DNA from 2 places in the Desulfomicrobium baculatum DSM 4028 genome. Region 1 is predicted to be linked to the other one. Evidence: predicted binding sites of a transcription regulator. Region 1 holds the regulator's gene; the other holds the start of a gene.
The links. Region 1 encodes sigma-54, which starts transcription at its own class of promoters, with help from an activator protein. Its sites were predicted from a motif close to CTGGCACGGNNNNTGCTT; they were not measured.
Positions count from the first base shown of each region.

Region 2: the regulator sigma-54 is predicted to act here: its motif matches at 2,062-2,079, upstream of DBAC_RS13285 (YeiH family protein).

Region 1 is NC_013173.1:176,372-179,870, forward strand. Features, by position in the region: gene DBAC_RS00740 (PTS sugar transporter subunit IIA) at 1-306, opposite strand, end outside; gene hpf (ribosome hibernation-promoting factor, HPF/YfiA family) at 310-855, opposite strand; gene rpoN (RNA polymerase factor sigma-54) at 924-2,351, opposite strand; gene lptB (LPS export ABC transporter ATP-binding protein) at 2,458-3,180, opposite strand; gene DBAC_RS00760 (LptA/OstA family protein) at 3,177-3,499, opposite strand, start outside.
Region 2 is NC_013173.1:3,042,691-3,046,189, forward strand. Features, by position in the region: gene DBAC_RS13280 (hypothetical protein) at 1-199, opposite strand, end outside; gene DBAC_RS13285 (YeiH family protein) at 254-1,996, opposite strand; gene DBAC_RS13290 (MlaA family lipoprotein) at 2,296-3,051, opposite strand; gene DBAC_RS13295 (hypothetical protein) at 3,060-3,499, opposite strand, start outside.

The sequences.
Region 1 (3,499 bases):
CGTGAAAAAGATGCTGGCCGGTTTGTGGTCCAGACTGGCAAAATCCACTCCTTCGTGGCTGCGGCCGACAATGACCAGAACCTGATCGATACTGTCCAGCTTGCCATGGGGTATGGCGATCCCATCCCCGATGCCCGTGGTTCCGAGCAGTTCCCGATCCATGAGGACCTGGGTCACGCGCTTGGGGTCAAGATCGGGGTATTTGGCCGACAGCCGCGAAACGAGTTCGGCCAGGACCTCGGGTTTGGTCCTGGCCGAGAGGTCGGAGATGATCAAATCCTTGTCCAGGTATTCAGCAAGCTTCATTCCCTATACCCCGGGGTCGATCAAACCGAAATCTCCGGTTTTGCGACGATAGATGACATTGATCCTTTCACTTTCCGCGTTGAGGAAAACAAGGAATTCATTGTCCGTGCTTTCGAGCTGCAGGGCGGCTTCTTCAACGATCATGGGCTTGGGCGAGAAGTCGTCTTCGGTCTTTTGGATAACGGGCTTGCGCTTGGCGTCCGCGTCGTCGTCAAAACCGCCGGCGTCCATGAGAGGGCTGTCGCTGCCGCTTTTGCGACGGCTCTTGTCCTTGTCGCGGGTCTTACGCATCTGGGCTTCAAGCTTGTCCCAGACCATGTCGACGGTGGAGTACATGTCCTCGCTGTCTTCGCGGGCGGAGATATGCACATTCTTGCCCGTCAGCACTATATCGGCAATATGCCGGAATTTCTCCACTTCGAGGTTGACCTGCAGGTCGGCGTCGGGCGTGCCGGACATGTATTTGGCGAGCTTGCCGAAGCGGTCCTTGGCGTATTTGCGCAAATGGTCGGAAGGATCGAAGTTTTTGAAATTGAAGGTAATCCTCATGGAAGCCTCCTCGATTGTTGAGGGTCAGCCCGTGGTCCGTCCAAGAGGAGCGGCCCGAGGGCGGGGTGTCAAAAAACTTGTTTTCGCTTGGATGAAGAATCTATCCCCAGCACCGCGCGATACTTGGCCACGGTGCGCCGGGCGATGTTCACATCCAGTGTTTCCTTCAGCACCGCCGCGATCTTTTCATCGCTGAAGGGGTGCTTGGGGTCCTCCTCGCTGACCATTTTCTTGATGATGGCCTTGACCGACTCGGAGCCGACCTGGGTGCCGTCATCCATTTCCAGCGCGGAGTTGAAGAAAAATTTCAGTTCCATGATGCCATGCGGGGTGGCCACGTACTTGTTCGTGGTGATCCGGCTGACCGTGGATTCGTGCATTTCAATGTCGTCGGCCACATCTTTTAAAATCAGCGGTTTCAGCTTGGTCACCCCGTGCTCGAAAAAGCCCCGCTGGAATCTGACAATGCTTTCAACCACTTTATATAATGTTCTTTGCCTTTGGTGCAAGCTCTTCATGAGCCACATGGCGGATCGCATCTTGTCGTGCAGGTATTCCCGGTCCGGGCCTTTGACCGCAAGGTGCATGTCGTCCATGTAATAGGGGCTCAGCTGCAGCTTGGGTAGGCCGTCGTCGTTCATGACGATGACGAAATCCCCCTCGTATTCGTATACGAAAACATCCGGGCTGACATAGATGGTGCTCTCGCTCCCGTAGCTGGCTCCGGGCATGGGGTCCAGGGACTGAATGATGTCCAGATAGGCTTTCAGGTCTTCCATCTGGATTTTGAACTTGCGCAGGAGCGGTTTGTAGCGGCGCTTTTCGATGTCTTCGAGATGGTCGGCCACCAGGGAAACGAGAATCGGATCGTCCTGGCCGAGCATCTCCAGCTGAATGAGCAGGCATTCCTTGGGCGAGCGCGCGGCCACGCCCACGGGGTCGAAGCGCTGCAGGCGATGCAGCATGGACTCGACCAAGGCCAGGGGAGAGAGCGTTTCGGAGGCGATATCCTCGGCCGAGCTCATCAGATAGCCTTGGGAATCGAGGTTGCCGATGATGGCTTCGCCGATCATCTCCTCTTCTTCGGTGATGTTGGACAGGCAGAGCTGCCACAAGAGATGCCCATCCAGGGATGGCTTGCCCGAGAGCCTGGCCTCGTAGGACATCATCTCTTCCAGGGCTTCGGTCTCCTTGAACTGTACCTGCTTGGCGGTGCTTGAAAAATCGCCGAGGTAGTTTTCCCAGTCCGCGTTGCGCATCAGTTCCGCGTCTTCGTGCGAAACTTCGGGACGTGATTCCATCGGAGCCTGGATATCGTGCTCTTCGGAAATTTCCTTGACCCCTTCTTCAAGCATGGGGTTCTCCAAGAGCTCTTGCTGAACGGCTTCAAGGAGCTCGAATCGGGAGAGCTGGAGCAGCTTGATAGCCTGCTGCAGCTGTGGGGTCATGACCAGCTGCTGCGTCAGCTTGAGGTTTTGTCGGAGTTCAAGGCCCATAATGGATTTAATCTCACCGTGTCAGAGGATTGCAGACAAGAAAACTACCTAGTACCGAATCTGCCATAAAGGTTAGGCCCTGGCAATCCTTGGAAAATCGTGTCCGCTAGAGGCTGAATCCCTCGCCGAGATACACCTTGCGCGCGCCCGGGTCGGCGACGATCTCTTCGGGGCTGCCGTTCAAGATGATCTGACCGTCGTAGACCAGGTACGCCCGGTCGCAGATCTGAAGCGTCTCACGGACATTATGGTCGGAGATAAGCACGCCGATGCCTTTGCCGCGAAGGTCCTGGATGATGGTCTGGATGTCGTCCACGGCCAGGGGGTCGATGCCGGCGAAGGGTTCGTCCAGAAGAATGAATTTGGGATTCTGGATCAGGGCGCGGGCAATTTCCAGCCTGCGGCGTTCTCCACCGGACAGAAAGGCCGCCAGTTGACCCTCGAGTCGGGTGATGCCCAGCTCGTCCAGAAGCCTGTCCGCCGTGCGCTGCTGCTCGTCCTTGGAAAAACCGGAGTATTCCAGGATCAGTTGCAGGTTCTGGCGCACGGTGAGTTTTCGAAAGATCGAGCTCTCCTGCGGCAGATAGCTCATGCCTGCGCGGGCCCTTTTGTGCAAAGGCCAGCGGGTGATGTCCATGCCGTCCAGAAGAACCTGGCCCCGCGTCGGCGGCACGATGCCCGCCAGCATGTAAAAGGTCGTCGTTTTGCCGGCCCCGTTGGGTCCCAGGACGCCAACCACCTCGCCCTGGCGCACATCAAGATCGATGTCGCGTACGACATCCCTGAGCCCGTAGCGCTTGGCCAGCTTCTGGCCGGTCAGCGTGGTCACTGCCCGGCCCCCGGCTTGCTTGCGGGGGTGTTGAAAATGGCTTCGACCCGCCCTTTGCCGCCCAGAACTTCGCTGCGGCTTTCCTTGATGAAGAGCTTTATGACCTCGCCCTGGATCTTGTTGGCGCCTTCCATGAGCATGGGATTGTCTTCCATGGTCAAGAGGTCCTTGTCGGCTTCGTAGGTCGCCTTGCCGCAGGTGCCGGTGCGGCCCTGGTCGGCCTTGATGCGCACGTTGCCCTTGGCGATGATCTTTTTGATGGACCCCTGCTCGTCAGCCACGCTCTGGGTGGCATTGCCGGAGCCTTCCTTTTTTTCCA
Region 2 (3,499 bases), 1.1 Mb from region 1:
CCCCTTCCTTAACCTGCTCCACGTCCGTGTAGTAATAACGGCTCGGGTCGATGCCGTTCTTGTCCAGATATACGGACATGCGCTCCAGAACACCGCAGGAGTGGGTCAACAGGGGCAGGAAGAGGTAGACGAAGGCCAGGGCCACACCCAGACCAAGAGTGAAATTTTTCAGCCGTACCGGCAAACTTTTTTCCGTCATGACGTGGCGTCCTTGAGAGCCGGGAGGGAATCCCTCCCGGCTTGGAGATACTGTTTAGATCTTGGCCGTGATTTCCGGAAAAACCACATAGAACATGATGTAGGCCATGGTCAGAGTCAAGACCAAGTTGAAGCTCTGGCCGCAAACGTACAGGATAAGAGGCTTGCCGCCCTTGAAGTACTTGGCCAGCTCGCGGAAGTTGGTGGACAGGCCGATGGCCGCGAAGGACAGGGCGAAGAACCAGTCACGCAGCAGCGTGGTGCCACCCTTGACGATGCCGTTGGTCAACACCGCGGTGCTCAAATCCTTGTCCATGCCGGCGTCCATGATGGAGAAGATGATGGATGCGCCGATGAAGCCGAGTACGAACTTGGGGAAGCGATGCCAGATTTCTCCGGCGCCAACGCTGCGGCCTGTTTCCTGAACCTCAACCCTGGTGCACCAGTAGACGGCAACGCAGAAGGCAGTGACACCGATCATGACGTTCTGGATCATCTTGATGGTCGCGGCCACGTACATGGCCTTCTGGCCCAGGAACGCGCCGGCAGCGGCTACCGCGCCGGTGGAGTCGATGGTGCCGCCCATCCAGGCGCCGCCCAGAACTTCAGGAATGCCGACAGCCTTGATGAAGGCCGGCATGGCGATCATCATGATGGCGGTGAAGACCAGGGACAGACCGATGGACAGGGTAAGCTCTTCCTTCTTGGCCCGGCAGGCGGCTGCCGTGGCGATGGCGGCGGAGGTGCCGCACACGGACATGTCGGCGGAAATGACGATGTTCAGGGTCTTGGAGGGCATCTTCAGCACCCTCTGACCAAAGGTGTAGGTCACGACGACGACGATGGGCGTGACCACCCAGGCCACGAAGATGCCGGGGATGCCGATGGCCACGATCTTGTTGAAGAGCACTTCAGCGCCCAGAAGCACCAGGCCGGTTTTGATGAAGAATTCCACTTCGCAGGCAGGGAGCACCCATTTGGGCGTGCCCACGGTGTTGGCGATGAGCATGCCGAGCACGACGCCCCACGCCTCGGCGCCGAAGCCGTACTGCTTGGAGATGGCCTGTCCGCCGAGCAGATAGGCCAGGATGGCGACCAGGAACACGACCACAAAGCCCTGCATGAAGGCGGGCATGCTCTTGCCCATCATGGCGATGCCGACGCCGAAGATGGCGGCAAGGAAGACGCACAGGCCGATCAGGCTGGGAATTTTGTTATACGGCTTGTTTTCGACTTTTTTCTTGGCATCGCTGGCGGCCTTGTGCGCATCGCGCCAGGCGGAAATCTTGGAGGCAGCCTCGTCGTTCAAAGCCTGGTCCTGGAAGGAAGCGCCCGCGGCGGCCCCTTCGGCGGCAACGGCGGCGGCCAGAGCCATTTCCAGATTGCCCTTGGCCTCTTCGTACTTAGGCATGGCCTTCTCGTTCATCGCCTTGGCCTGAGCCTCGGTCCGGATCACCGCATCAAGGGGATTGGACTTCCAGGAACCGGGCTTGGTAACCCAGTGGGAGACAAACTTGCCGAAAGGCGTGCTGGTGCCCTTGAGCTTGCCCTTGTCGTCCTGGGCTTTGTGCCAGGCGATGGTCTTGAACGGAGCCTTGTCCAATTCAGCCTGCTGAACCTGGCTCAACCCGCTGATTTTTTCGGCGAACTCCGCCTTGGGGCCAAACGTGGTGTACGCCAGAATGGACACGGCGATGATGATGAAGCCAAGCCAAATGGCCAGATAGTCCTCTTTCTTCCACAAATCCGACCACTGACTTTTACCGTGATCGACAACTACGTTGCTTTCCTGAGCCATGTTTTTTTCTTCCTCCTCGATGATTATGAAGCGTTCTCTCGCCCATTATTTTGACGACAAAGACAAAGCAAAAGACCTGCCACAATCACAAAGAAAATAAACATTATTTATTTCAAATTATTAGAAAAATCGAGTCCGTCACAAATGCAATGTCGCGTTTACAGTGCAAACACGAGTTTGCATCTCGTTCTACGCCAAAATTACAAACGTGTCGCTTGATCGCGCCCCCAGGCTCCCCCAAAAAAAAGGCGCGACCGGCCCGCAGGAACCGTCACGCCTTTGCAACAGCCAAAAGAGGTCTACTTCTCGATGTCGAGCTCGCGTTTCTTGGAGTAGATGAAGCGCACCAACTGGTACTCGAAAGGACTCCCTGTCTCGTAGTAGCGAAACTTGACCTGATGACGCGCATCCACGGCTTTGAGCACATATACGCCGGTGGTCGCGGACTCGCGCGCGAACCAACTCATGTCCTGGAAGAGACCATACGACGGATTCAAGGTCATGGCCGCGTCCACGAACACGCCTCCCGTATCGCGCACCCCGGAAGGCCCGAGCACAGGGAGCACCAGATACGGACCGGCCGGAACGCCCCAGACGCCCAGGGTCTGTCCAAAATCCTCGTCTTCCTGCGGGATGCCCCCGTTGCCGAGCACATCGATAATCCCGCCCAGGCCAATGGTCGTGTTGAAGACAAAGCGGCCGAGCGAGACCGAAGCCTTCTTGGCCTTGCCTTGCAGGACAGAGTTCACAAAGATCGGTATTTCTTTCAAGTTGCTGAAAATATTCGAAACGCCCTGCTGCACGCTATCGGGCAGGATCGCTTCGTAGGTTCTGACCACCGGCAGATAGACATAGCGGTCCAGCTGCGCGTTGAAATGGTACATGTTGCGGTTGAACCCTTCCCAGGGGTCATGCACCAGGAAATGCCGCTCCAGGGTGGGATCCTCCGGCAGGCCGCGATGCACGGGAGCCTGAAAAGGCCCGGGCTGATGCTGTCCGTTGGTGGCGCATCCGGCGGAGACGAGAAGGATGAGGCAGAGTAGGAATATACGCATGATGTGTCTCACTTGCGGAAAAAATCGAGCATGGCCGCGACGTTGTCCCGATAACTCAGATTGCCGCAGTGTCCCCCTGCCGGATAGAGCGTCAGGCGGTCTTTGAACGTTTGTTCCAGGAAACTGAAGTTGCCTGGGGTCAGAATGGGGTCGTCCGCATTGGTCATGACCGCGATGTTCGCGGACTCGCGCAGAAAGGGGGCGATGGACTCAAGGCTGCTGGCCGCCACGGCCCGTTCCCGGGTCATGGCCGGGTCGGCGAAGGCCAGGAATGGCATGAGGTACTCGTCCACATAATCCTCGAAACTCACGCCCACGGCCGCATCCAGATAGGGCGACAGGGATTCGTCCTTCTCAATGACGTGGCCTCGGGGGGAAATATAACCGGCTCCCGTGCAGACATCGCTGGTAAAGACCATGGACGCCAGAGAGACGCGAAAGGCCACGC